2 regions of the Bacillus sp. XF8 genome follow, and region 1 is predicted to be linked to the other one. Evidence: riboswitches for the same ligand, from Rfam matches in the RefSeq annotation. Region 1 holds a riboswitch; the other holds the start of a gene.
What was found. A riboswitch is a leader RNA that binds a small molecule or an ion and turns the genes downstream of it on or off. The one in region 1 is predicted to bind thiamine pyrophosphate.
Positions count from the first base shown of each region.

Region 1 (12,390 bases):
TAAATAGAAATAAGCCGCCTCCCCTTTTTTATTTAGTAATAGTTTGTATTTCAATGACGAGTTTTAATGGGTATGGAAAGGTAAAAATAGGGATTTGAGTTTTTTTTGTAGGAAAAGGATGATTGGTGATAGATACTACTCTTAAAATGGGATTGGAAAATCCATACGCTCAATTTTGGAAAAAGAGTGATCTCGTTATTTGGGGACAGCAAAAAGTATGATTGATGAGGGGCAATAATCAATGGAGGGTGAAGAAATTCCCAGGGATAAAAGTTATACTTTATATAACGTATATAGGGAAGTGAAAATTTGAATACAAAAAAAGATATAAGGCTATATAAAGGCATTTATTATAGTGTTTTTTTTCCGTTAGTTTTTGGGTGTGTATGTTTAGTTACATGGCCAGATAGTATATTATATGTTATTTCCGGTTTGCTTTTAAACCTTTTTTTGGCTGTATTTTCTTACTTATTTAAGTGGGAACAGTATTTAGGGTGGCGCATTTATTTTGGTATTATTCAATTTGATTTATCTTGCATATTTACTTTAGTCGCAACTTGGTATAGATGGGGAAGTAAGGGGTTTATTGGTGTTGGAATGGTAGGGTATTTTTTGATATGTAAAATAATAGGTTATAAATTTCGTGAAACTATTTTAAAAGAAGCAATTAATCCAAAAACAACAATTGGAAAAATGATTTATGGAGTAGGTTTTTTAGGTGGGGGAACTGCAGGATTTGCAGGTTATTTTTTTAATACAGAGCTGAACGGAAGGTATGGAGAGCATGTAGGCGGTGGGATTGTATTAGGAATACTATCGGTGGGACTTTTATTAATATCAATGTTTTTTCAAGCTACACATTATAAAATTGATCATCCAAATTTTGATGCTTTTGGAAAGAAAAATCAAAGATTCAAGGACGGATGATTATCTCAATATGTAACAGAATAGATTAAAGTTTTACTTTTCAGCATAAAAACATTGGTGCGGCTCAAACTAACATGTATGAATATATCCGTTTCGGAGGCGACAACATGATTTCTTTACAAGATATTATAGCTGCTCATGAGAAAATGAAAGGCATTGTACATATGACACCGCTGGATTATTCAAGTACATTCAGTGAGTTATCGCATAATGAAGTGTATTTAAAACTTGAAAATTTACAAAAGACGGGTTCTTTTAAAGTGCGAGGCTCTTATAATAAGATGGTTTCTCTTGATAAAGGTGAATTAGAAAATGGAGTTATTGCAGCATCTGCTGGAAATCACGCACAAGGAGTCGCTTATTCTAGTAATATGCTCGATATTCCCTGTACGATTGTGATGCCCAAAGGTGCACCGCTCAGTAAAGTGCTTGCGACTAAGCGATATGGTGCACATGTGGAATTGCAAGGTGATGTATTTGACGATGCTTTAGCTTATGCACTTGATTTAAAAGAACAAACGGGTGCGAAGTTTGTTCACCCATTTGATGATGATGCTGTAATTTCTGGTCAAGGGACGGTAGGTTTAGAAATATTGCAGCAGCTTGATGACGTCGAAGCTGTTATTTGTCCAGTTGGTGGCGGCGGCTTAATTGCAGGTGTTGCGCTGGCGATTAAAGAACAAAAACCGTCGGTGAAAATATATGGTGTACAAGCGCTTGCTTGTCCGGGGATGAAGCAATCATTGCAAGAAAAGAAAGTGATAACAGTAGATGGGGCCCCAACTATGGCAGATGGTATCGCTGTAAAAAGGCCAGGTGATTTAACATTTCAGCTTGTAGAGCGATATGTAGATGATATTTTTTGTGTGGATGAAATGGAAATTGCGAGAACGATGTTAATGCTACTTGAAAGAAATAAATTATTAGTAGAAGGCTCAGGTGCTAGTTCATTAGCTGCTTTACTCTATCAAAAAATTCCTGTGAAAGAGAAAAAAGTTGTGTCGATTTTAAGTGGTGGAAATGTTGATGTTAACTTCATTACTCGTATTATTGAACATGGGATGGTTGAAGCTGGCCGATTTGTTCATATCGCAACAATGATTAAAGATAAACCAGGACATTTGCAACACTTACTCGAAATTGTAACAAGTTTTGAGGCGAACGTATTACATATTCATTTAGAGAGAATTGGAACAAAAGTGTTTCCAGGGTATGCACAGCTCCATTTATCATTAGAAACAAAAGATAAAAATCATATTGAAGAAGTATTAAGTGGGATAGAAAAGAAAGGGTATAACGTAGAAATTGTTGAATGAATAATTTAAACAAACGTTTGATTAAATGAAAAAGCACAAACTTTATTCAGAAAAAGTTTGTGCTTTTGTATGTTAAAACATAATTGAAATGAGTAGCATCCCAATTCCAATGGAAGCGAATGTTGCGACTAGACCAGGAATCATAAAGCTATGATTTAATACATATTTACCAATACGTGTTGTTCCTGTACGGTCAAAGTTGATCGCAGCAACAATTGTTCCGTAGTTTGGAATGAAGAAATAACCGTTTACTGCCGGGAACATTGCAATAAGTAGTGCAGGTGAAATGCCGAGTGACAATCCAAGTGGCATTAACGCACGTACTGTTGCTGCTTGACTATAAAGTAAGATTGATAAGATAAATAGTGCAATTGCGAATAACCAAGGTGCACTTGTTACTAAGTGTTGAATGGATCCTTGAATCATATTTAAGTTTCCATTGAAGAATGTGTCTCCCATCCAAGCGATACCGAAGATTGCAACAACGGCTGTAGCACCTGCTTTAAAGACATTGCCAGATACAATGCTCTCTACATTTGGTTTACAGAAGATAATAATAAGAGCAGCAATTGTTAGCATAATCATTTCAATTGTGTAAGGCATCGATAGACGAACCAACTTTCCATCTACCATCCATCCTGGACGAAGGGCTTCAAATGAGCCAAGAAGAACAACAAAAATTGTTGCGAATAAGAAAAGAAGAACAGATAGTTTCGCGCCTTTTGTTCCGGTGAACTTTTCCTTTTCTTCGAGTTTAGGAATCATGCCTTCTTTTAAACGCTTTAAGTATTCAGGATCTTCGTTTAATTCTTTACCCAGTTTGCTTGCAACGAAAGCTGCTAACATACAAGCAATGAAAGTAGAAGGAATACTTACTTTTAAAATATCTAGCAGTGTGATTTTATAATCAGCTAGCATTGCTAGAAGTGCAACAGTTGCAGCTGAAATTGGACTTGCTGTAATTGCTTGTTGTGAAGCGATTACGGCAATGGACATCGGACGTTCTGGTCTGATTCCTGATTCACGTGATACTTCTGCGATAACAGGGAGTACTGAATAGGCAACGTGACCAGTCCCTGCGCAAAATGTAAATAAATACGTAACAATTGGTGCGAAGAATGTAATACGCTTCGGATTTTTACGAAGTGCTTTTTCAGCGAGATGGACAAGATAATCCATTCCGCCTGCGGCTTGCAGTGCGCCAGCAGCTGTAATTACTGCTAGAATCATCAACATAACGTCAATAGGTGGAGCGGTAGGTTGTAAGTGGAAGACGAATACGAGTATTGCCATACCAACTCCGCCCATCACTCCTAGTCCAACTCCGCCAAGGCGTGCACCGATAAAAATGCAGAGTAATAAGGTAATAAATTGTAGCCAAAACATAATAAAATACCTCCAACATTCATATGGTAAGATATTTTTGAATAATTTAATTTGAATGATAATTATTAAATTAAACAAATAAAAACCTTTTTTATTATATAACACATAAAAAGTAACATTCACTATAATTGGTAAAATTATTTTACAAAAATAATCGTAAAAATGTAATTTTTTAATATAGTGTTTTATGATTGAAGCAGTTATGTAATCTGCTTATCATGGAAGATAAATTTGCGAAAAATAAGAAAATCGAATAATGGGAGTTAAAAGGAGGGAAGAATTTCAACTAGTATTACTGCCCGTAAAAGCCCGATTCGTGAGGGTTAATAATCAGTGGGGAATGAAGAAAAAAACTGATTAAAGTTTTGCTTTATGTGTAAATAATCCCCACTCTATTGTTGATATATAAGTTAGAATGGGGATTAAGAAAAATATGAGTTAGAAAAAACATAGAACTATTTTGTTATGAGAGAGTTTTACAGACCAATGTTTTTTCTTTTTTATAGTGTTTAAAGATTATTTATTAAAGATTTTTGCTTCTAATTTACGACCAGTTGGAGTTGCAGCTAAACCTCCCTCTGCTGTTTCACGTAAAGCTGAGGGCATCATACGGCCGATGCTATACATTGCATTAATTACTTCGTCACAAGGGATAGCAGATATAATACCAGCTAATGCCATATCAGCTGCAATTAATGCGTTCGATGCACCACCAGCATTTCGTTTTACGCAAGGTACTTCTACAAGGCCTGCGACAGGATCGCATACAAGGCCTAATAAATTTTTTAATGCAATACTAAACGCCGTTGCACATTGTTTTGGTGTACCTCCTGCCATAGCAACTGCACCAGCTGCCGCCATTCCGCTAGCCGTACCGACTTCAGCTTGACAACCACCAGCAGCTCCAGAGATGGAAGCGTTGTTGGCAGTGACAATTCCAAATGCAGCAGCTGTAAATAAAAATTCTAGCATTTGTTCTTCTGTTGCTTGTAATTTTTCTTTTACTGCAAATAATACACCAGGAACTGTACCAGCTGATCCTGCGGTTGGGTTTGCACAAATAATGCCCATTGCTGCATTTACTTCATTTGTTGCAACAGCTTTTGCAACTGCATTGAGGATGATATCTCCCGAGAGTCCTTTTTTACTTTCAATATACTGTTTCATTAATACGGCATCACCCCCAGTTAAACCAGTGATGGATTTAACCCCTGCTAGTCCTTGAGAAATAGCATTTTCCATAATCGTAAGCTTTTTTTTCATACGGTCGATTACTTCTTCGCGAGAAGATTCTGTAGCTAAAATTTCTTGACGAACCATGATTTCAGCTATAGACACGTTTTCTCGTTTTGTTAATTCTAGAAGATCTGCGACTGTTTTGAACATCATAATTATCAATCCTTTACTGGAAGTTTTGTATGTAGGAGATATTGCTAATGAATACTAACTTACACGTTTACCGTCAATCTCTGTAATTTCCATCATACCGCCACCGATTGAAATACCGACTAATTCCATCTTTCGCGAGCCTTTTATTAACTTAAGACGAGCTGTGTTTGGATGTTCACTTTCTTCTTCACATTCATGAAAATTAACATTCATCCCGATTGCTTTTGCTAGTTTTAATGCTTTTGGAATACGCGAGTCATCTGTTGGAAATCCCATTAATCCCCCGACAATCGCTACATCTGTTCCATGGCCTTTATATGTTTTTGCAAATGAACCATAAAATGAAATATTTACTTCTTCTGGTTGTTCACCAAATAGTGTTCTAGCTTCAACACCTATCCGAGCAGCACCAGCAGTGTGGGAACTAGAAGGACCTACCATAATTGGACCAATAATATCGAACATTGATTTGTATTTCATGTTTTATTCCTCCAAGCTTAGTTTTTTTATAGATTAAGCAGCGATTTCTTGTGAAACTTCTCTAATTTCGTCACTTCTACGAATTTTAAAGTTTTTAAAGATTAATGAGCCGATAAAACCGGATAATAAGCCAGTGGCCATAATGGTTGCTGCGCACATTAGTACTTTTACTGGATCGTTGAATCCAAACATTACCATTAATCCAGCAATTGGAGTTGCTGTGCCCACAGCATTATTGATCAGTCCAAACGATGCAATAATTACGCCGGCAATCATGCCACCCATTGCGTTTGTTAAATAGATAGGAATTGGATTTGCAGCGATAATATCGATTTGTGTTAATGGTTCAATTGCAACTGCAGTTGTAGTAGATTTGTTACCAAATTTCATACGCTTGAATAGCATATAGTTAACAAAAGAAGAGCTTGTTACTGATAAAGCACCGATTGCCATTGGCATACCAGTTAAGCCAATTAAACTTGTTAAAGCCATGGAACTTAATGGGCTCATGCCAACGATTGGAATAATTCCGCCTAGAACAATTCCTAATAAAATTGGATTTCCAGTACCAGCAGATACTAAAACGTCACCAATATTTTGTAAAATTCCGACTACTATTGGTGCAATTGCTTTTGCTAATAAACGCGCTACAACTGGAGCAACTAATACAGCGACAATTAAATCGATACCTTCTGGAACACGTTTTTCAATTTTTTTAATAAGGAAAGAGACTAAGTAACCAGCTATAAATGCAGGTAATAATTTAAAATCAGCTAAAGCTACACCAACCATCATTGAATAGACCGGATTTACCCCCATTTTTAAACAAACAAGTGTACCGGCAGCGATCCCGCCAAGGCCACCTGCCATTTGACCGAGCTCTTTTAAAAATGGAATTCCGATTAAATCACCTGTTACATAACTATGAAAGGCTTCTACTAAGAACGTCGCACAAGCAGCGCCAGATAGACCACCCATAGCTTTCATTCCATTAGGAGCTTTAAAGCAAAATAATGACATACACGAAAGTACAGCGAGTAACAGTAAAGTACCTTTTAACATTTCCATACTAATTCAGTTCCCTTCATTCATTTACTTTTTAAATATAATTATCGGGAGAGTGTAAACGTTTTCTCTGGAGGCGATAAAACATAATTATTTGATCGGTTATCTCTCGACGCCATCATTATAACCTGTATATTTATGAGATTAATATTTTTGTGTTTTCAGAAAAGACATATAAACAGAACTTTGAATGACTAATAAATCGAATTGGTTAAAAGGAAAATGTGTCCATTATTTGAAGGTGTATCAATAGTTAATGGGGAAAATATACTACAGATTTCTTTTGATTAACAAGTTGATTATATTGAAAAATTGTTAGTAGGGTACATATTTTTTTAGTAGTTTTTGTTTATTATTCTATAAAGAAAAACTGTTATAGTAGTAAAAAAAATTGAATGCAAATAGATAATCGGAGAAAACGTAAGATTAATAATGAATTATAATTATAACAAATGAATTTATATTCATTTGTTAGAAAAAAAGAACTTTTTTTGTGTGTTTCTTAACAAGAAGCTTTATTAAAAAAGTATTGGAAGGGGCGATTTAGTTATCTTGCTTCATTTATCCTGCATTAACGGGCAGTAAGACCCCAACTGATTAAAGTTTCACTTTATGTTCTAACAAAGTTATTTTAAAATGTAATCTAATAGAACAGAAGCAATGTCTTCTGTGTTATAAGTTTGTTTGAAAAAATAAATCATGCTACAATGAAAACGAATTAAGGACCGGGGAGCCAATTGGCTGAGAGGATGTAAAAAGCATCGACCCTCAACCTGATCTGGATAATGCCAGCGTAGGGAGTTACTTAAAGTGATGTAGCATATGTTATTCTATAATAACTTGCATACAAGGCTTTCCTACGTGATGGTAGGAAAGCCTTTTCTTTTTACAAACATATTTTGCAAGGGGGATTTTAATATGTCACAACAAGTTACAATTTCATTTTCAGTAGTACCGCAAGCAAAAACGAATGATGTATATGCTGTTGTTGATAAAGCAATTGAAGTCGTACAACAATCGGGTGTTCGCTATGAAGTAGGTGCGATGGAAACAACGCTAGAAGGAGAATTAGACGTGCTTCTTGATGTCATTAAGCGTGCACAACAAGCTTGTGTCGATGCTGGAGCAGAAGAGGTTATTACTTCTATTAAAATCCATTATCGTCCAAGTACTGGTGTAACGATTGATGAGAAAGTTTGGAAGTACCGTGATGAATATGAAAAACCAGAAACGATCTAACATAACAATTACAACGATTTGGCTAATCCTTCTCATTGCTATATGGGAAGGAGTGGTTACATTATTTCAAATTGAGTCGTGGATTTTACCAAAGCCTTCTGCGATTGTCCAAGAGCTAGTTGGAATGAAAGATTTATTGTTACCAAATACAATGCAAACACTGCAAGAAGTTGTAATTGGTTTGTTTTTTGCGATTTTACTTGGAACAAGTATTGCAATTATTATGGATGTTATTCCGCTATTTCGCATTTTAATTAATCCGTTACTCGTTATTTCGCAAACAATTCCGATTGTGGTGCTAGCACCTCTATTTATTATTTGGTTTGGATATGGAATGTTGCCAAAGGTAATGGTCGTTATTCTTGTCTGCTTCTTTCCAATTGCTCTTAGTATTTTAGAAGGTTTTCAAACCGTAGATAAAAACATGCTCAAGTTATTAAAAACAATGCGTGCGACAAAATGGCAAACCTATCAAAAGGTGAAATTTCCAGCTGTACTTCCATACTTTTTCTCAGGGTTAAAAATTGCCGTTACATATAGCGTGATGGGAGCGATTATTGGGGAATGGCTTGGTGCGAGTGAAGGATTAGGTGTCATGCTTACGCGCGCAACAAAATCCTTTTTAACAGCTCGTGTATTTGGTATCGCAGCAATTATCGTAATGGTGACATTGCTCTTGTATTTTATCGCAGAATTTATGGCAAGACTAACAGCACCATGGATATACAGAAAGGACGATAAAAAATGAAAAAAGGACTAAAAGTGATGCTAGCGGCTTTACTCGCAGCCAGTGTTGTTGGTTGTAATGCAGCAAAGAAAGAAGAGAGTACAGATACAGGAAAGAAAGTAAAAATTGTTTTGGACTGGTTCCCAAATACAAATCATACTGGTTTATATGTAGCGAAGACGAAAGATTACTATAAAAAACAAGGTTTAGATGTAGAAATTATTCAGCCAGGTGATAACGTATCGGCAGAGCAAATGATTGCTTCAGGAAAAGCTGATTTCGGTGTGAGTTATCAAGAAAATGTAACATCGGCTCGTGTTGAAGGAATACCGGTTGTTTCGATTGGAGCAATTATTCAGCATAACACGTCAGCGTTTGCATCACTGAAAAAAGATAATATTACTTCCCCGAAAGATTTTGAAGGAAAGCGTTATGGGGGCTGGGGGGCACCAGCAGAAGAAGCGACGTTAAAAACAATTATGGATAAACATCAAGCTGATTTTAGTAAAGTAGAAAAGATTGTTCTTGGACAAACAGATTTCCTTAAATCGATTGGTCGCGATGCGGATTTTGAATGGATTTACTATGGTTGGGATGGCATTGAAGCGAAACGACAAGGAAAAGAATTAAATACAATTATGGTAAAAGATTTAGATCCAGCGTTAGATTTCTATAGTCCTGTCATTATTACAAGTGAAAAGCATACAAAGCAAGATAAAGATTTTGTGAAAAAGTTTATGAGTGCAACAGCAGAAGGATATAATTTTGCAATTAAAGAGCCAAAAGAAGCTGCTGATATTTTAATTGAAAATGTACCGGACATTAATAAAGAGTTAGTACAAGAGAGCCAAAAATGGTTAAGTACGAAGTATCAAGATGATGCGAAAGCGTGGGGAGTACAGAAGGAAGAAGTTTGGACGAATTACATGAATTTCTTACATGATAACAAAGTTATTAAAAAGAAAATTGAAGTAAAAGATGCCTTTACAAACGAATTCCTTCCAAGTGAAAAATGAACGGATTACAAATAAAAGATGTTGTGAAAGCATTTGATGGGAAAAATGTACTAGAAAAAATTAGTGCTTCTATACAAGAAGGTGAGTTTGTCTCGTTCGTAGGCCCAAGTGGTTGCGGAAAAAGTACGTTATTAAATTTAATTGCGAGTGTTGAAGAGGCGACTAGTGGTGAGGTGGTCTATAATGATACCCTTGTTCAAAAACAAGATATTGTAAGTTATATGCCGCAGCAAGATTTGTTACTTCCATGGCGCTCAGCACTGCAAAATATTGTTCTTCCACTAGAAATTGAAGGGAAGCCAAAGAAAGAGCGACTTACAGAAGGAATGGAAGCCTTAGAGCAGTTTGGTCTAGCTGAATATGCAAATCATTATCCAGATGCATTATCTGGTGGTATGCGTCAGCGTATTAGTTTTCTTCGTACCTATTTATGTGAAAAGCCGATTATGCTACTTGATGAACCGTTCGGTAAGTTAGATGCATTTACAAAAATGGAAGTACATCGTTGGCTTTTAAATTCGTGGCATCAAGAGAAGCAAACAATTGTGATGGTAACGCATGATCTAGACGAAGCAATATTATTGTCTGATCGTGTATTTATCATGTCTCAAAGACCAGCAACAATTGTAGGTGAGGTGAATGTTAACTTACCCCGTCCTCGAACGATGGAAATGTTAACATCTCTTGAGCTGAAAGAAGATAAAGCGGAGATTTTAGGAATATTGGCTCCTTATATGCAGAAGTAATAAAAGTCTCTTAACAATTTTTGATATAATAATTGTTAAGAGGCTTTTTGTTTGAAAAAATTTTTTAATGAAAAAGAGGAACAAAAAGATTCATAACGAATAAAATATAAGAGCATGGTACATGCTTATTATAAGACAATAATGATTCATAAAGGAGTGAAAGGATAAGATGACTTTATCGACTGTTCTTCAAATGGTTTTAGCTTGATATGGGAGAAGTCTGCCCATTTTTAAAGTTTAAGCCAAATTGAAGACAGCAGGTAAAGAGCCTTAATCCTTTTTTACGATAATAAATTGTAATGGGTAAGGTGTGTTCACCTTACTCATTTTTCATGTATACACAATTCAATAAGATCTTTATTTTGCTGTTCTCTCTATTTGGCTTGTTAGTTATAAAGAAAAGGAGAGAACAAAAATGAGTGTATTAACAGTAGAAAATCTTACGCATACGTATGGAGATAAAACCATTTTATATAATGCTTGTTTTCGATTATTACAAGGTGAGCACGCCGGGCTTGTTGGAAGTAATGGTGCAGGGAAATCAACGTTACTTCGTCTTTTAACTGGAGAAGTTTTGCCTGATGGAGGGAAGATTGAATGGTTTCCACATGCGAAGGTGGGATTTTTAGAGCAGCATATTGATTTACAAGAAGGGATAACGATTGAAGAATATTTACAAAGTGCATTTTCTCATCTGTATACGATTGAACGTGAAATGATAGTCATTGCTGAAAAGATGGCAAAGGAAGCAGAGTTAGAGAAGCTATTAGTACAATATGGAGAATTACAAAATATACTAGAGGGTTCAGATTTTTATCAAGTTCATACAAAAATAGAGGAAGTAGCAGCCGGTTTAGGCTTGTTAGACTTAGGTATGAAAAAAGATGTTTCAAAATTAAGTGGTGGTCAGCGTACAAAGTTATTACTTGGAAAGCTTCTCTTAGAGAAGCCACATATCTTATTGCTGGATGAGCCAACAAATTATTTAGATACGGTTCATATAGATTGGCTAAGAGCGTATTTACAAGCGTATGAGCATGCTTATATTGTCGTTTCCCATGATGAATCGTTTTTAAACCATATTACGAATGTTATTTATCATTTAGAAGGGCAAACAATAAAGCGCTATACGGGGAATTATGAAAGATTTTTAGAAAGTTACCAATTGCAGAAGCAACAATTACAAGCAGCTTATGCAAGACAGCAAAAGGAAATTGCAAATTTAGAGAGTTTTATTCAAAAAAATAAAATCCGAAAAGCGAAGCAGGCAAAAAGCCGTGAAAAAGTATTAAAAAAAATGGAAATAGTTGAAAATCCTGACGGTGCACCAAGGCCGCGTTTTCATTTTCAAGTTCACACTGAACCTGTGAGTCGTATATTACAAGCGGAAAAAATACAATTTGGTTATACAGAAGCATTATTTCCATCATTTGATTTACAAGTAAAAAGGGGCGAAAAAATTGCGATTGTTGGTCATAATGGAATAGGAAAAACAACGATGTTAAAAACGTTACTAGGACAACTAGAACCATTAAGTGGGGCAGTTCGTATTGGAGAGAAAGTAAAGCCCGCATATTTTGCACAAGAAGAATTTGCTACAGAAATTACACCACTTGAGCAAGTATGGTCAAGACGTCCAGATATGACGCAAAAAGAAATTCGTCAATCTTTAGCAAGATGTGGTTTAAAAGAAGAGCATATTCGACAGCCTCTTTGTTTTTTAAGTGGTGGAGAGCAAACGAAGGTACGTTTATGTGAACTTATGTTAATGCAGAGTAATGTCTTAATTTTAGATGAGCCAACGAATCACTTAGATGTGTATGCGAAAGAAGCATTAAAAGAAACACTAGCACAATATAAAGGAACCATTTTACTCGTTTCTCATGAGCCTTCTTTTTACGAGTCTTGGGTGACTCGAGTTTGGAATCTAGAGGAAATGGATGTTACTAAAAAATAAGAGAGCTATTTATTTAGGAGCATCATGGGAAAGGCATAAAATATTTTAGTGAGAAAATTGCGAAAGCAGCTACATGTTAAGTAGCTGCTTTCAGATTATTTACTGGTTTACTTGTAATCGTTCTTGAATGAATAATAGTAAT
Region 1 is NZ_JAGDQK010000025.1:15,374-27,763, reverse strand. Features, by position in the region: gene J4P91_RS16430 (hypothetical protein) at 310-927, shown strand; gene ilvA (threonine ammonia-lyase) at 1,035-2,243, shown strand; gene J4P91_RS16420 (anaerobic C4-dicarboxylate transporter family protein) at 2,316-3,629, opposite strand; gene sdaAA (L-serine ammonia-lyase, iron-sulfur-dependent, subunit alpha) at 4,146-5,015, opposite strand; partial or broken gene sdaAB (L-serine ammonia-lyase, iron-sulfur-dependent subunit beta) at 5,088-5,498, opposite strand; gene J4P91_RS16405 (PTS sugar transporter subunit IIC) at 5,532-6,566, opposite strand; TPP riboswitch at 7,280-7,380, shown strand; gene J4P91_RS16400 (MTH1187 family thiamine-binding protein) at 7,482-7,802, shown strand; gene J4P91_RS16395 (ABC transporter permease) at 7,774-8,550, shown strand; gene J4P91_RS16390 (ABC transporter substrate-binding protein) at 8,547-9,545, shown strand; gene J4P91_RS16385 (ABC transporter ATP-binding protein) at 9,542-10,291, shown strand; gene J4P91_RS16380 (ABC-F family ATP-binding cassette domain-containing protein) at 10,707-12,248, shown strand; gene J4P91_RS16375 (hypothetical protein) at 12,348-12,390, opposite strand, start outside.

Region 2 (18,523 bases), on a different contig from region 1:
TGTTGTATTAGAACTAACAAAGCCTGATAAAGTTGAAAATATTAGCGTGGCTGATCAAATCGTGGGCATTTTCACCGTATCAGAATTTTCGAAGTTATTATCTCGTGAAAATATGCTAGCGCTTATTTTCTTCTCTATTTTAATGGGGGTAGCAACTTCAGCAGTTGGAGAAAAAGGAAAGCCATTCGCTAGCTTCTTACAATCTGGCGCAGAGATCTCAATGAAAGTTGTATCATTCATTATGTACTATGCTCCAATTGGACTAGCTGCCTACTTCGCAGCTTTAGTTGGAGAATTCGGTCCACAGCTTCTTGGAACGTATTTCCGAGCTGCAATGGTATACTATCCGGCTTCTATCTTATACTTCTTTGTTGCCTTTACATTTTATGCTTACCTTGCAGGGCGCAAACAAGGTGTACAAATTTTTTGGAGAAACATGGTCTCTCCTACAGTTACATCACTTGCAACTTGTAGTAGTGCCGCGAGTATTCCAGCAAACTTAGAAGCAACTAAAAAAATGGGTATTTCTTCTGACATTCGTGAAACAGTTGTTCTTCTTGGTTCTACACTTCATAAAGACGGATCTGTTTTAGGTGGCGTAATTAAAATTGCTTTCTTATTCGGGATTTTCAATATGGAATTCTCAAGTCCAAAAACATTAGCAATCGCTCTTGTTGTTTCCCTATTAGTAGGAACAGTAATGGGTGCTATTCCAGGCGGTGGTATGATTGGTGAAATGTTAATCGTTTCTCTATACGGCTTCCCACCAGAAGCGTTGCCAATTATCGCAGCTATTAGTACAATCATCGACCCACCAGCAACGATGTTAAACGTAACAGGTGATAATGTTTGTGCCGTAATGACAGCTCGTCTTGTTGAAGGGAAAGACTGGGTTAAGAATAAATTTGCATAAGAAAAAAGAGCGTTGTTTTTCATAAAACTAACGCTCTTTTTTTCTTTAATCACAAATTTGTTATAACTTTCACAAATTTTCCACAGCCCTTCCCTCTTCTTCGTACTATAATCATGTATGGAAAAGGAGATGGAAATCATGACACAAAATGCCCCAGAATTTAAGGTTTTGCAAAGCATCGCGTTTCTTGCTGTTGTTTTACAAAGTTCTTTACTATATACAATGAATCAAGGAAATATCGCATTAGAACAATCTCTCATTATTGGAATGCTATTCAACCTCGCAAAATTTTCAGCACCAGCATTCATCTTTATCGTTGGATTTCATTTAATTCGGCAGTATACAAAACAAATGGTATATAAAGAATACATATACGAAAAAACTGCACATCTACTTGCACCTTACTTATTCTGGTCTATCATTTACTTATTTACAACAACCCAATTCGTTACGATGCAAAGCGGAATAAAGAGCTTATTACTTGGAACAGCGGCGCCTCATCTTTGGTATGTCATCATGATGTTTCAAATTCATTTGCTATTCCCCTTACTATGTACTTTATTTTATTGGTTTCAAAAACGAACACATAATCAGCAAGACATATATAGATTCATGGTTGCTTTTGCCATCCTATATTTTCTCTTAATGTGGTTCTCTTCCCATTATATTTTTAACGGCGAAGTGTTAACTCGTTCAACCATCTTACATTATACAGACCGTTCCTTCTTCTTCTATTCATTCTACTTTGTTATGGGCGGAATTGCAGCGGTAGCACTGCGAGCTTGGCGTTTATTTGTCATGAAGCACATACCGCTTGTGACAATTTTGTTTTTTATTTTCTTCTTATTCATTAATTATGAAATGTTTAGCTTCTATGGTGTAGATTCAATTCATCTCACTGTATCTACATACTTAAAGCCCTCCATGTTTTTATACATTGTATGTGAAATACTCATACTTTACGTATTATCTATCATGATTGTTCAGCGGCGAGGAACATTATATAAAACATTGCGTTTTATTGGAAACTACACATACGGAGCTTATTTAGCACACTTTTTCTTCTTACAGCTAAGCACGAAATTACTATCTCTATTTACAGTACAAACCAATACAATTCTATATAGTCTATTCCTTTTTCTTATGACGGCAACATTCTCTATCATCACAATGGTTATATGTAGTGTTCTTCCATTCCATACATGGATTACAGGACCTTCTCCTACTCCAATATTAAAATGGCCAGCACTCATACCTACCTTACCGTTATTAAGAGGTAAAAAATAAGAAGAAGCTTATACCCTTTCTAGAATGGCATTTCTATTCCTTATCCATTTTCAATTTCGTCTCAGCTAACAGCGGCAACACATTATCAAAAATATGCGTGTTGCCCTCTTTTCCAGTTACATATCCGCCATAAAATCTGCTGAATACGTTGTCATTCCGGAATTCACTCATACGCTCGTACAATTCCTTAGCAAACTTTATATCTCCCGTTTGTAACACATATAGAATTGTCAGCCCATACGCTGCTGGGGATTCAAAATCTACTACTGGTTTTCCTGTTTCTAAATCATAGCGACCGTATAGCTTCCCATCTTTACGAAATGCCTTTTTAATAAAATCTAAATATGCTTTAGAGGAAATTCCGCCTAAACTGCGATGATAGGCAACATACGATTGATCAATCAAATTCACCTGGTTTTCAAATGCAAATGTACCATCCTCTTTATATTCTTTCGGGAATGCCCAGCCACGCCTTGGATAATCCGCTAAAAATTGAATCACTTCCTGATACTGCGTTTCTGAGATTTTTCCGTACTTTTTCATATAAGAGAATGCACTTGGATTTATGTAAGATGTCGTTAATATGTTATTTTGCATACCCTTATCTGCGTCATAATAATCAACATACTGTTTCCCTTTCTTATTATAACGAAGCACAGCATCACTCACTTGATCAGCAAGATCTCTATAGCGCTCTTCTTTATACATTTCATAGGCACGATATAGCTGTTCGATAATACGAAGATCATCAATGAGGGCATTCGTGGCAGACTGTCTTTCTCCTGTTTCAGAAATCTTCCATAAAACAATATGGACAGGATGTATAAAATAATTTTGGATTACCTTTACTTGTTCATCAAATAATGATTGATTGTCCATATCAAGCGTATATTGTAGCCATAACCCTGCTGATTCTGATAATGCTTCACGACCGGCTGCCTCGCTCGTTCCTACATTTGGATCAGCTATTCGATATGTTGCGAGCGTACCATTATCATTGAGCATATGTCTCAAAATAAAATATTCTGTCCGATTCCCTTGTAGTGCAGTCCAAAAAACAATTCCACCTAAAATCACAAATAAAGTTAACGCAATCCATATATACAAACGTTTCCGCACATTTTTTCACCTCTATAATAAGGCTAACCGTAACCTTAGTAGAACATACGGAAACATTAAAATGACAATCCTTTAGATTGCCCCTCACTTTCTATCCTTTACACACGTTAATTAGCCTCTTTCGCCCTGCGATACAGTGATTGCACAAGGTGATCATATTCACGCCGTGTAATTTCTTTATTGTATAACTTTAATAACAAATCTTTATGCTCTTTCGAAAACGCCATTTTTCTAATGACTTCAGGATACATACAAACATCCCCTCCGTTTCACATGACCTTCCAGCTTGTCCTTCTACAAATGAACCCCCAAACAGAACTAACGTTCGCATAAGCATTATAAAAGATTTTGTTCTAAAACACAAATGAAATATTTTTCTCTTTAACTCTCTTATTTTTCTGAAGATTTCAAAATTATAATATCATATTAACTTTTTAAAATACATATGTATTTTTTTACATTTTTTTGAATAGATTTTCCAGTTCAATCAGAAAATAATGGCAAAAATGAAGAGGAGTAGAATTATGGATACTGTTACATTGTCACGGGCTTTCTTTGGGTCATCACTAGCATTCCACATTATTTTTGCAACCCTTGGAATCGGACTATCTTTAATGATTTTTATAAGCGAAGTATTATATCACTGGAAGAAGGATTCAGATTACGCTGTTATGGCAAAAAGGTGGACAAAGGCTTTCGCCATTCTTCTTGGTGTAGCAATTCCAACTGGAACAATCGTCGGTGTACAAATTTCACTTCTTTGGCCCGGGTTCGCCAAAATTGTCGGTCAAGTGATTTCTGTTCCGTTCCAGATTGAGATTTTCGCCTTCTTCTTAGAGGCTTTATTTATGTCCATTTACGTATATGCAGCAGATAAATTACCACCATTTATGAGATTAATCTCACTTTTTTTTGTCATGCTTGGTGCTACTGCATCCGCCGTATTAATTACCTCAGCAAACACATGGATGAATACACCAGCAGGCTTTTCTATGAATCCTGATGGCTCTGTTTTTAACGTTGACCCGTGGAAAGCATTCTTTAATCCTAGCTTTTTCACAAGTTCTTTTCACGTTGTCATTACTGCTTATGCAACGGGAGCGGCAGTCATTGCTTCCATCGCCGGATTTAAATTATTAAAGCGAAATCTGGGTGCACGTGAAATTGCTTATCATAAAAAAGGGCTATTTTTAGGCCTTGTCGTTACATTTATTACCGGCGCAATCATGTGGCTTTCTGGGCATGAATCGGCAATTGCCTTACATGAACATTCTCCGGAAAAATTAGCCGCAGCAGAAGCATTATTTGATACAACATCACATGCTCCTCTTGCAATTGGCGGATTTGTCGATCCGGCAACTCATGAACTACAATACGGGCTTGAAATTCCTAATATGTTAAGTTTGCTAGTTGGATTGAACCCTAACACTGTCGTAAAAGGGTTAAATGAATTTCCACAAGAAACGTGGCCGCCATTTTATACCCATACGTTCTTTAATTTAATGGTTGGTACAGCTGTATTCACTTTTGCCGTCGCAGCAATTGCTCTTTTATATTGGTACTTTATTTATAGAAAAAAAGGAGCAGAGTTGCCAAAATGGCTTCTATGGGCCACTGCTGCATGCGGGCCGATTATGATGCTCGGCATTGAATTCGGATGGATTTTCAGTTGTAGTGGCCGTCAGCCTTGGACGATTTATGGGATGCAGCGCACAATGGATGCTGCTACGCGCGCTGATTTCGTCGGGCCCTTATTTATTTTATTCATCATTTTATATATCGGGCTTGGCGCTTTAACGATTTTCGTACTACGGACTTTCTTTAGAAGACATCCGCTAAAAAATGATTTAAGGCAGCAAGGAGGAGATTCTCGTGCATGAGGCGAGTATTGCGATTATCATTTTATGGGCCCTTATCTTCGTATACAGCATTTTAGGCTCCATTGATTTCGGAGCTGGATTTTGGGGCATGGTATATGCCAAACACCCAACACTTGCTGCAAAGCTTGCCAATCGATACTTATCACCAACTTGGGAGGTCACAAATACTTTCCTCGTTTTTGTTGTTGTTGCATTTCTTGGCTTCTTTCCGAAAGCGACTTTTACCCTTGCAACAGTCATGTTCGTACCGGTGACATTAATTTTAGTTCTCGTCGCTATTCGTAGTACATTTATGGTGTTCGCTTATTCTGTACCAAAATATGAACATACCTTGCGTTTCATTTCTGGTATTACGGGGCTCTTAATTCCTGCCTTATTAATTACGGTTTTACCCGTGACAGAAGGTGCTTATATTACGACTTCTGGAGGTAAAGAAGTCCTATTATACGGAAAACTTTTATCAAGCCCTGTAATTTATTGCTATATGCTATTCGGATTAACTTCTGAGCTATTCCTGTCCTCTCTTTTTCTAGCTGACTTTGCAAGAGAACAAGGCTCAGAGGATACGTATCGCCTTTATAGACGCAATGCCATCGTACTCGGTCCGGCAACACTTGTTACAGCCATCATCGCCCTTGTTGTCATGGAACCCGAAACACATTGGCTCATGCAAGGGTTAATTAAACAATTCCCATGGTTCACAGTATCTATTATTTTATTTGTAATTGGATATTCTTCTCTTTGGTGGACAAATAAAAAGCATAGTACGCTCGGTTGGCCACGGATCGCCGTTTTAGCGGTTGTTGCGCAATATGCATTTGCAAGCTACGCTTACGGCGTCGCGCATTTACCGTATATCATTTATCCAGACGTTACTGTATTCACAAGCTTTACAACGAAGGAAACATTCTATGCCTTACTCATTCTCTATGCAATCGGCATTGCGATCTTACTTCCAGGCTTTATCTTCTTCTGGAATTTATTCTTAAAGGATCGAACGTTCCTAAAGGAAAAATAATAATAGCCCCCTCTGCTACCGTCTTAGCAAAGGGGGCTTCTATATTTAAGTTAAGTACATGTGATCAATCAAGTAAAAAGGTGTTCGGAATGGTACATCCCGTATTATTGATATAAATGACTACCAGCTTCTTTAAATTCTTCTGCCTTCTCTTTCATACCTTGCTCAATTGCTTCTGTTGTTTCTAAATCATTCTCTTTTGCATATTCACGAATATCATGTGAAATTCTCATACTACAGAATTTCGGGCCACACATTGAGCAGAAATGGGCTGTTTTTGCACCTTCTGCTGGCAACGTTTCATCGTGGAAATCCATTGCGCGTTCAGGATCTAAAGATAAGTTAAATTGATCGCGCCAGCGGAATTCAAAACGAGCTTTTGAAAGTGCATCATCACGTTGCTGGGCTGTTTTATGTCCTTTCGCAAGGTCCGCTGCATGCGCTGCAATTTTATACGTAATAACCCCTTCACGAACGTCATCTTTGTTTGGCAATCCTAAATGCTCTTTCGGTGTTACATAGCAAAGCATCGCTGTACCAAACCAGCCGATCATCGCTGCGCCAATCGCCGATGTAATATGATCATAACCTGGTGCAATATCCGTTGTTAACGGTCCGAGTGTATAGAACGGTGCACCTTGGCAAATATCAAGTTCTTTATCCATATTTTCTTTAATTAAATGCATTGGTACATGCCCTGGTCCTTCAATCATTACTTGCACATCATGCTTCCAAGCAATTTTCGTTAACTCACCAAGCGTTTCCAGCTCAGAGAATTGCGCTTCATCATTTGCATCCGCAATCGAACCTGGACGTAATCCATCTCCTAAAGAGAAGGAAACATCATATTGTTTCATAATTTCACAAATTTCTTCAAAGTGTGTGTATAGGAAGTTTTCTTTATGATGATATAAACACCACTGCGCCATAATCGAACCACCGCGTGAAACAATTCCTGTTGTACGCTTTGCTGTAATTGGAATGTAACGAAGTAGTACACCTGCATGAATTGTAAAGTAATCCACACCTTGCTCCGCTTGTTCAATTAACGTGTCACGATATACTTCCCAAGTTAAGTCTTCAGCAATACCATTTACTTTTTCTAGCGCTTGATAAATCGGCACTGTTCCAACTGGTACCGGAGCATTACGGATAATCCATTCACGAGTTGTATGAATATTTTTTCCTGTTGATAGATCCATAATTGTATCTGCGCCCCAGCGCGTTGCCCATGTCATCTTCTCTACTTCTTCTGCAATGGAAGAAGATACCGCAGAGTTCCCAATATTCGCATTTACTTTCACATGGAAATTGCGGCCGATAATCATTGGTTCTGCTTCTGGGTGGTTTATGTTTGCTGGTAAAATAGCGCGTCCTTCTGCAATCTCTTTACGAACAAACTCTGGCTCTACGCCTTCACGAATCGCAACATATTCCATTTCAGATGTAATGATGCCGTTACGAGCATAGTGCATTTGCGTTACATTTGCCCCTTTTTTTGCGCGAAGTGGCTTACGATCCATTTGTGGGAACACAGGTGTATGCTCGGATGCAGCCTTCACACCATCATCTTCCGGTTTGATTTCACGCCCTTCATACTCTTCCACATCTCCGCGCTCAACAATCCAGCCATGACGAGGCGTTGGAATTCCTTGTTCAAGTTCCACTTTGTATTCTGGATCTGTATAAGGTCCGCTCGTATCATACACGCGAATCGGTGGGTTTGGCACACCGTTTGTATCACTTTGTTCGATCTCACGCATCGGTACTTTCATTCCTTCACGCGGGCCATCAACATAGACTTTCTTACTCCCAGGTAAACTCGACTTCAATTCAATTTGCTCAGCTGAAACAGATTGCTTCATAATTTGTGTTTCCTCCCCTTTATCGTTTCAAGAAACCTTCCTTGCTTGAAATCTCCAACCATCTTCCAAGCAACTTTGATTATCTTGACTCTGAATCCAGCTTCAGTGGCTAGAATGGTCGATGGCTTCGCTTCTTCCATTCTGATCAAGCCGCTTCCGCCTTACTTACGTGTGACAAGGACGAGAACTAGTGGCCAGCGCATGCCAAAATAAAAAGAGCCAGGTCCATAGTAAAACAAGGACCTGGCTCATAAAGACATAGTTATGTAAAGCCGTTAACTTCCCTACGCTGGTACGAGCCAGATCAGGTCCAGAGGGTTAAGAAGTTCTCGCACTTCTCTCTCAGCCCAAGCTTCTCTTGGGCACCCCTAGTTTATCACTGATTTAATTTCCAATACTTTCTCATCATACACGATAATCAGAAAAATGCAAAGGTATTCTTAAAGATTCCTCCCTGCCTATCACTTGCTACTCCAATGATCACATAACTACTTATTTTTTCAACTTTATAACAGAAAAGCTTTATTCACGCAGATTCTGTATAGCATGTTTTGTCTTTTCTAATTGCTTTACTGTGAACTCATATTGAGAAGACGAGTATACAAAGAAAACGACATCGACTACTAATAGTTGAGCAAATCGAGAGCTTGTAGCTGCACTACGAATTTTGGCTTCAGGTGCACGCGCTGTAAATAAAGATACATCTGCTAGCTCAGAAATCTTACTGTTTCCTAAACGAGAAAGGCTAATTGTCTTTAACTTAAGCTCTTTTGCTGTTTTCATTAGCTCTATTACGTCTCTCGTTTCTCCACTATACGAGATTCCCCAAAATAAGGCATTTTCTGATTGAGTAGCCATCGCTACCGCTAACAAATGACGATCTGAAATTGCATAAGCCTTTTTACCTAAACGGATCCATTTCTGCGCTACATCCTCTGCAATAAGAAAAGATGCCCCCACTCCATAAATATAAATAACGTCTGTATCTCTTAGGAAATTAACTGCTTCTTCAATAGATTTCGTTTCTAATTGACCCACTGTATCATGAAGCGTTTGTACTGTATTAGATAACGTTTTATCAATAATGGACTGCACTTTTTCATTAGGTTCAATATCAAAATATCCTACATGTTGTATATGCTCTACTTCAGCATATAGACGTGCTTTCAAATCTGGAAAACCAGTTACTCCTAATGATCGACAAAAGCGAACAACGGCCGCACTACTTGCTTCTGCTTCTTTTGCTAATTGATGTATTGTCATCTGTGTTACTTCTTTTGTATGAGAAAGAATATATTCTGCTATCTTTCTCTCTGAGTCAGGTAACTCACCTAAGACTAATTCTATTTGTGTTCGGATACTATTTACCGCCAATTATTTCAGCTTCTTTCCATTTATACTTTTTCTATTTAACTCCAGCGTTTTGCTTCCTGATAAAGTGAAACTTTAATCAGTGGGGGGTTTTCTTCATCCCCCACCTAACTTCTTTGCTTTCGCTGAATTTTGAGGTGAGGGTCTTACTGCCCGTTAATGCGGGATAAAAATACCTATGACTAGTCGTTTTTCCCTAGTACATAGGTATCATTCCCTTCGTTATTGAAACTTAATTTTAGTTCCTGCTTTCACATAATCTAAAAGGCTTAGATATTCATCGTGTATTTTTCCAACACTATTTACTCGTGGATCCTCTGGCAACTGTTGTTTCATGATTTGAGTTTCACCAATATATCGTAAGTATTCAGCATTATCTACGGTAATCGTTCCAATCAATCTTTTGCCAGGTTTTGTAGTAGTGTACAATTCTTCTTTCTTAGAAAATAACTCTCTTCCTTGTTCAATTCTTATAACAGCTTCTGATTCATCAGGACGATTGTTATAGATAATGTCTTTTGGAATGTACGGAGACAATTCACTTGTAGGTAAAGTAATAATTCCTTCTTTTTCAAATCTATTTATCAAATCCAATGTATCATCATCTATTTGAGGATCACCAATAAAAATCCCATCAATACCCTGTGATAATTCCACATAACTTACATAAGGGGATTGATTTCGATGTTTTTCAACAGTTGGTAAACCTGCAAAAATTGGACCTCGTAACACTTTATCTCCTGGAATAAACGCCCAAACCTGAATGCCGTATTTTTGGAATATGCGGTTTTTATTAGAAAAGAACTCCATTGATATTCCTGTATACTCCCTTGGATAAAAGTTATGCATGGCTACTACATGCCCCAGATTTAATCCTTTGCCCTGTAATTCGCAAATTTTTTGTTCATCGAGAGTACTAGCATTTAATACAATCCGAAAATGCTTTTGCAGTTCCACAATTTCCTCATCGCTAATTCCAAAGTCAATACGAACTGTCTTTACTCCAAGGTCTTTCATTTCAAGGTAATCATTAACACCAATGACTTGAAGAGTATTAGGTGAAATATCAATAACAACATCTCTATTGTTTTCCTTTGAATCTTCCAAAAAATCTTGGATTATTTGATGAGTCATTTGTTCTTCAGGGATATGGAAGGAAGTGAAAATTGTCTTTACTCCTCTTTGATCCATCTTTTGAACAAAGGACATATCTAGTTGTGAAAAGTAAATTGAATATCCTAACATGAGTATCTCTCCTAAAATGAGTTAACGTTTCGTCGTTCTATAAAGTGAAACTTCCATTTAAAGTTTCACTTTATTACTCTTGTTCCATCATTGCTTCTTTTGGTATACCGAAGAAATATGTGAGAATAAATCCAGCGGCATATCCTGCTAGTAAGCCAATGATATAGTTAAGCCATAATCCATCAGCAATTAGCGGAATTAATGCCATACCTGATGGTCCAATAGCAATCGCACCGACATGGCCAAGCAACCCAATAACTGCTCCTCCAATACCACCGCCAATACATGCTGTGATAAATGGTTTTCCTAACGGTAATGTTACACCGTAAATTAATGGTTCACCGATTCCAAGAATACCAACTGGCAGTGCACCTTTAATCATATTTGTTAGAGATTTATTTTTGCGGCAACGAATCCATATTGCGATTGCTGCTCCAACTTGTCCTGCTCCTGCCATTGCAAGAATTGGAAGTAATTGTGTTGCACCTGTTGAATTAATCATCTCAATATGAATTGGTGTTAATACTTGATGCAATCCTAACATAACAAGTGGTAAGAATGCTGCACCAAGAACAAATCCTGAAAATGCACCGCCACGGGCTAATACCCAGTTAATCGAACCGATTAAGTTATCTGAAATAAAACCTGCAAAAGGCATAATTAAGAAAATTGTTACAAGACCTACTACTAATAATGCAATGGTAGGTGTCACAATGATATCAATTGCATCAGGAATCACTTTACGTAATTGCTTTTCCACTAATGCTAAAATCCATACAGCTAATAATACTCCAATTACTCCACCTTGCCCTGCTGATAAAGGTTCACCAGTAAAGATATTATGAATTGGATTGTCTGGTGACATTCCTGTCAATAGCGTCGTTCCACCGATTACCCCACCAAGAGCTGGAGTTGCCTCAAATTCTTTCGCTGCATTAATACCTACATAAATTACTAGATATGCAAAAATTGCGTTTTTAATAACATTTAGTATCGTTACATATTGATTCCAAGTATCTCCATCTAAGTTTCCAGCAGTAATATTATTTGACAAAATTGATGCAATACCTGCAATTAACCCTGCTCCAACGAATGCTGGAATAAGAGGAATAAAGATGCTACCAACTTTTCTTAAGAAGTTTTTAAAAGGTGTGTTATTCTTTTTCTTTAATTCTGCTTTCATATCTGCGCCTTTTGCTTTTAATTCTTCTGCAGAAGGAGCCCCTGAAGTACTACCTTTTCCTTTTTCTTCTTCTAGCACAATACCAAATTGTTCTGCTACTTTTGTAACAACGCCTGGTCCGAGAATGATTTGATATGTTTCATCATCAACCGTGCCAAGAACTCCGTTAATTTTCTTCAATGCTTCTTCATTAATTGCGCTACGATTGATAGGTGTCACACGAAGACGTGTCATACAATTTGTATATGAGGCAACGTTCCCACTACCTCCAATAGCATCTAAAATTTCAGTTGCCATGTTTTGGTATTTACTCATGATCTTTCCTCCTTTTATTATCTAAATCCAGACCCTAACTCCTTAGCAATTCCATTAGTTAAGCTTCGGAGTTAGGCAAGGTTACTAACAACTTTTTCACTTTATTTAATTGCTTGACGAATAAAACCTTGAGTCTCTTCTAATCGTTGCACAGCTTCTTCTTTTGAAAAACCTGCTAAGATCATTACAATTGCAATTTTCGGCTTATTATCAGCCTTTGCTAAATATGATTCAGCTGTTTCGTAGTCACAAGATGTAGCTTCCATTACAATACGTTTTGCACGTTCTACAAGCTTTTCGTTTGTTAATTGTACATCCACCATTAAATTGCCATATACTTTTCCTAGTCCGACCATAGATGCTGTTGAAAGCATATTACAAACTAATTTTTGAGAAGTACCAGATTTCAGTCGAGTAGACCCAGTTAATACCTCAGGTCCATTATTAACTTCAATCGCAATATTTGCCTCTTTTCCAATTGCGGAACCTTTATTACAACTTACTGCTACTGTTTGTGCTCCAATAGAATTCGCATATGCTAAACCGCCAATCACATATGGAGTACGTCCACTCGCAGCAATTCCAACTACAACGTCTGTATTTGTTAGATGAATGTCCTTTAAATCTTGAATTCCTAATTCTTTACTGTCTTCTGCACCTTCTACCGCTTTGATAAAAGCTTTCTCGCCGCCAGCAATTAATCCAACTACTTCTTCAGGTTCTGTCCCAAAAGTTGGTGGACATTCAACTGCATCTAGCAAACCAATGCGACCACTTGTTCCAGCACCAATATAGATTAAGCGCCCTCCTTTTCTTTTTGCTTCTACAATTGCTTCTACCGCTTTTGCAATTTGTGGAAGTTCTTGCTTCACACTGTCTGCTACTTTGGCATCCTCTTCGTTCATTACTTTAAGAAATTCTATTATTGACATCTCATCTAAGTTCATCGTTTTTTCATTACGAGTTTCTGTCGTTAAATTTTCTAACATATATATCATCCTTTTTATTGAAATTATTTACTAAAAGCATCTTTCGAAAGCGTTTTCTTTATTACAGGTATAGAATAGCATTTGTAAAATATAATTTCAATATATTTTTATTTACTTTAAAATTAAATTTCAAAAAAGAATAAAAAATACCTATAGGGAACCCTGACAAATACCCATCAAGCCAAGGAAAATAAAATACCCCGTAACGAAAAAAACAATACTCCCTCTCTAAAATTCATAGAAAAGAAGTTATGGAGATATCCATTTATCTTATCCTAATGGCATGAGACAGCGTCCCTTTAACTTCAACATAACCATTGATAAATTTAAAAGGAGAATCTTTAATGGAGCAAACAAATACCAAAGAGAAGTTGTTAAACGCAGCTTCTAAATTATTTCGTAAGCAAGGATATCATGCGACAAGTTTAAGTCAGATTACGAAGGAGAGCAACGCGCTACGCGGCTCTATTTATTATTACTTTCCAGAGGGAAAGGAGCAATTAAAAGAACCGGAAAAAAAGTGAAAAGTTATCTTGAAGAATCGTTAGCATTAGAAGATGATGCTGCTCTAGCTATTCATAATCATTATGAGAGCTCGCCTTCAAAATATTAGCTTGATGGCAATGGGATATCGTCAACATTCCTGAAATGTTGACGATATCCTTATTACAAAAGAGAACTAAATTAATGAGACTACCGAAAAAGTCCCTATTTTGAGTAAGCAATGAAAATTTTATCAATATACAAAAAGAAGATAACCATCTATATACAGTAGATGGCCATCTTCTTTTTCTCTTTAAATGAACTTTTTCAGTGCCCTCAAATTAACTAAGTTTTCTTGTTTTCTATCCCACAATTGGTATTTCATCCATTTACATAATAATATTTTTGAGTATTTTCATTTCATAAAACCCATTACGGTATCATCCACGTTAAATAATAAGCTTGTACATATGTCATAATACCAACAATGATTACAAAGAATAGACTATGTTTCACTGTAAAGCGGAATAAGTCAGATTCTTTTCCAGCGAGTCCTACTGCTGCACATGCGATAGCAATCGATTGCGGAGAAATCATTTTACCCGTTACACCACCTGTTGTATTTGCCGCAACAAGCAATACTTCTTTTACACCAACTTGCTGTGCTGTAATAGCTTGCAAATTAGAGAATAGTGCATTTGCCGATGTATCTGATCCTGTTAGGAATACGCCAATCCAACCAAGAAATGGTGAGAAGAACGGGAATAATTCACCTGTTCCTGCTAATGCTAGCGCGAGTGTTGACGATAAACCAGAATAGTTTGCGATAAATGCAAATCCTAATACGAAACCGATAGATAGAATTGGCATTTTTAATTCTTGTAACGTTTCTGCAAATGTTTCTGCTGCTTGTTTTGCACTCATTTTTAAGACAATAATAGAAATAATACATGCAATTAAAATCGCTGTTCCTGTTGCGGATAAAACGTCAAACTTTAATACTGCGTCATAAGGTGTTGGTTTATTTACAATCGGTTCTGCCTTCATCACTAAATTATGCAAACCCGGAATTTGAAACTTAAATACAAGACTTTCTAACGCCCCGCCTGGAGCAAATAACGTTTTGAAGAAACCTTGACTCCAAATAACAACCATCACTGTCAAAATAATAAATGGTGACCAAGCCTTTACAACTTTTCCAGCTGTTAATTTCGGCATGGATGAAGCTGTCGTTGTTGCCACTTCAGCATTCGCTTGATTAGATTGATAGATTTCTTTCGGCTGCCATACTTTTAGGAATAATGCTAAACATATTAAGCTGACAAGCGCTGATGTAATATCCGGAAGTTCTGGTCCTAAAAACGTCGCTGTAATAAATTGCGTAATTGCAAATGAACTACCTGCTACAAGTAATGCAGGCCATGTTTGTTTTATACCTTTGAAGCCATCCATTAAAAATACGATAAAGAATGGAACAAATAATGATAAGAACGGCAATTGGTGTCCAGCCATTTGTCCAATTTTATGTGGATCAATACCTGTTACTTGTCCCGCAACTGTAATCGGAATCCCCATTGCTCCGAACGCTACCGGCGCTGTATTTGCAATTAAGCAAAGTCCAGCTGCATATAACGGATTTAAACCAAGACCAGCAAGAAGCGCTGCCGTAATTGCTACCGGTGCACCAAATCCAGCTGCCCCTTCCAAAAATGCACCAAATGAAAAACCAATTAAAATAACGAGTAAACGATGATCATTCGTAATCGATAATACCGATGCACGAATCACATCAAACTGTCCTGTTTTGACAGAAATTTTATATAAAAATACCGACATCACAATAATCCACGCAATTGGCCATAACCCATATGCAAAACCATATCCGGTTGCTGCCATCGCCATTGTAAACGGCATTTTATACGCAAATAGCGCAACTAAAATTGTTAATACAACTGTAATAAATCCTGCTACATACCCCTTCATACGAAAGACTGCTAAAGCCAAGAAAAAAAAGATAATTGGAATAAGTGCTACCGCTGCGGAAATCCAAATGTTACCGAACGGATCGTAAACTTGTGTCCATGTGCCCATTGTCCTCTCCCTTTCTGTAATCCCCTGTTTTAAAATTCCTATAATCCTATCAATAGGCTATCCGGTCATCATACCTTTAAGCCTAAAATAAAAAACGTTTTAAGAAAACGTTTTCAAACATTTGTATTAATACTTTACCATATCATTTTTATTTTAAAAAGATATTTTTCGGTGAATTTTCTAATTTTTTAGGCAAATCGTTCACTTTTTATAAAGTGAAACTTTAATCAGTGGGGGTCTTACTGCCCGCAAATAGCGGGATAAATTTATAATAGGAAAAAAGGCGGTTTCATTCTTCCCTCATTATTTTAAACAAACGTTTGATTAATAAAAGAAAAGGCTGTCACCCTGGCGTATTTCACTTTAAACAAACGTTTGATTAAAAGTCTCATGCCTCGTTCAGCACAATACAAAAAAAGAAAAAGCACTCGCAATTTGCAAGTGCCCTACCTTCTTCTTCGGCTTCTTTTCTTTCGTCTCATAAGCTTTTTTCGGCGCGTATTTAATCGATCCGCTATAATGTGGAGTGCACTCGCAGCGATAACTCCAATTACAAATGTCGTTAAAGCAACATCATGTTCCTTTGCAATCTCAAGTAATCTTCCGTCTAGTACCGTTTTATTTAATATGTATAGGAATGGAGAAAAGACAAGAAGCATATACAGTATACGAATAAGATCACCGATTACAATCGTATGCGTTAAAAAAGAACGATGCGGCATCACACATTGATACGGATACCAAAAAATACGAAGTAATCCCCATTTATTATAGGCGTTACTATGAATATCCAAATCTGGTGTTAAGAAAAACGTGCCGATTAAAAATCCTATCGCAAAAGTGAGTAAAAAATCAAAATTTGTTAGTCCATACGAAACAAGCATAAACAAAACAATCGGGAGAGAAAGTAAGTTTATTTTCGTATGTGTTTTTCCTGATGGCATAGTACACTTCCTCGCTTATGTTTGCCCTGCCATTTCTGACAGTTCTCACCTATTGATCTAATCTTTGATCGATAAACGATGTGTCTATATCCGAACCAAACCAATCGGCTAATTTCATCTGTGCTTTTTCTTTTACATCTTCATTTACATACATGGATGCTTGCAAAAGTGCAGCTGTTAATGCACCTAAATCATCCGTATAGCCAATCCCTGCTATAAAATCTGGAATCGCATCAATTGGAGCAATAAAGTAGGCAAGCACTCCAATAATGGTTGCCTTTACTCGCTTTGGAACATCCGGTCTTTGCATAACGTAAAACAGCAATAAACTCGCATAAATAACCGATTGTCCTGCTTGTTTCGCTACATGTTTCACTTTATTCCAAAACGCTTCGACTGAAAATTTTCGTTCCATATAAAGAGCCCCCATGTTTTGTTTTTCTTAATTATACGCAAAAAGTAGATGTGCTTCAAAAAGAAGGAACTAGCTCCATTAGTCAATTAAACGTTCATGAAATATACACATAACCTATCAATAAAAACTTATTGTAACAGACAACAGCAAAAAGAACAAGTGTTCGACACCTTTTCCGCTATTTACTCTAATTAAAATAAGATTTTTCATATATAAATCACGGCTATGAAAACAAAAGAAGACCTGCTCTCATTTTCTCTCTTTGTTTTAAACTCGGCATGGGGCAGCTTCTATGCTTGAGCGGACGCTCTCTCCTCTCTAAAAAGAAAGGATTTATATATTTTCTATCAATATTTCTCAATATAAAATATCGGATTTCTCTTAACATTCTCTTTTATCTTTGTTATATTTTCTAGTTGACGAGCATATAAACCAATGTTAAAGTTTTCTCTGGCAGCAACAATAAAAAATACAAAAACTGTAAAACGTTATAGTGTTTCTAAGAATTGAATTTTGTTGTATAATACAGAAATGACGTTATGCTTATGGATCAACAAAAGAAACGGCAGGAAACCAAATGGGTATGCATAGTTAAAGTCGTATATGGGTGATATAGGAAACTCTACTCATGGCCTAGAAAACTATGTATTTTTTATTTTAGCATTTTTCGCTCCAAAATCGACCAAGCCTGATAGAGAAAGGGTGGAAATGGATGAAGGAATCTTTAAAATCACAATTTCAAAATGTGCGTTTTACTTTGTTCGTTGCTTTGGCCTTATGGCTAAAAACTTACATCATAACGCGTACGAGCTTTGATTTGAAACTTGAATCTTTCATGCAAGAATTTATCTTATTTATTAGTCCATTAGCAGCATCATTACTGCTTGTGGGTCTTGCATTATTCGCAAAAGGAAAGAAACGTAATTATATAGCACTTGGAATTGATTTTGTTTTAACAATCGTTCTTGTTGGTAACGTAATGTTCTACGGATTCTACAATGACTTCGTTACTTTACCCGTACTTGGGCAAACATCCAACTTTGGACAGTTAGGGTCCAGTGTAAAAGAACTATTTAATTACAAAATCATCGTTGCATTTGCTGATATTGTTATCTTTTCGGTTCTATTAAAGAAAAAGAAAAACTTTGCAAAAACGGAGCGCGTATCACGTCCGATGCGTTCTTTATACTTCGTATCAACGGTTGCTATTTTCTTCGCAAACTTAGGGCTTGCAGAAACTGAGCGTCCAGAACTATTAACACGTTCATTTGACCGCGTTATGCTTGTGAAAAACTTAGGTTTATATGCTCACCAAGTATATGATCTTGGCTTACAAGCAAAATCAAGTTCACAAAAAGCATTTGCTGATGGTAGCAAATTACAAGAAACAGAAAACTATGTGAAG
Region 2 is NZ_JAGDQK010000018.1:24-18,546, reverse strand. Features, by position in the region: gene J4P91_RS11260 (dicarboxylate/amino acid:cation symporter) at 1-913, shown strand, start outside; gene J4P91_RS11255 (acyltransferase family protein) at 1,031-2,200, shown strand; gene J4P91_RS11250 (transcriptional regulator) at 2,234-3,319, opposite strand; gene J4P91_RS11245 (hypothetical protein) at 3,427-3,570, opposite strand; gene J4P91_RS11240 (cytochrome ubiquinol oxidase subunit I) at 3,844-5,199, shown strand; gene J4P91_RS11235 (cytochrome d ubiquinol oxidase subunit II) at 5,192-6,217, shown strand; gene thiC (phosphomethylpyrimidine synthase ThiC) at 6,322-8,082, opposite strand; TPP riboswitch at 8,347-8,462, opposite strand; gene J4P91_RS11225 (MurR/RpiR family transcriptional regulator) at 8,605-9,456, opposite strand; gene J4P91_RS11220 (MupG family TIM beta-alpha barrel fold protein) at 9,676-10,698, opposite strand; gene J4P91_RS11215 (PTS transporter subunit EIIC) at 10,772-12,196, opposite strand; gene murQ (N-acetylmuramic acid 6-phosphate etherase) at 12,298-13,194, opposite strand; partial or broken gene J4P91_RS11205 (TetR/AcrR family transcriptional regulator) at 13,530-13,688, shown strand; gene lldP (L-lactate permease) at 14,101-15,759, opposite strand; gene J4P91_RS11195 (metal-binding protein) at 16,206-16,703, opposite strand; gene J4P91_RS11190 (YkvA family protein) at 16,753-17,118, opposite strand; partial or broken gene J4P91_RS11185 (LTA synthase family protein) at 17,831-18,523, shown strand, end outside.
Region 2: another riboswitch for thiamine pyrophosphate. It lies ahead of thiC (phosphomethylpyrimidine synthase ThiC); the one in region 1 lies ahead of J4P91_RS16400 (MTH1187 family thiamine-binding protein).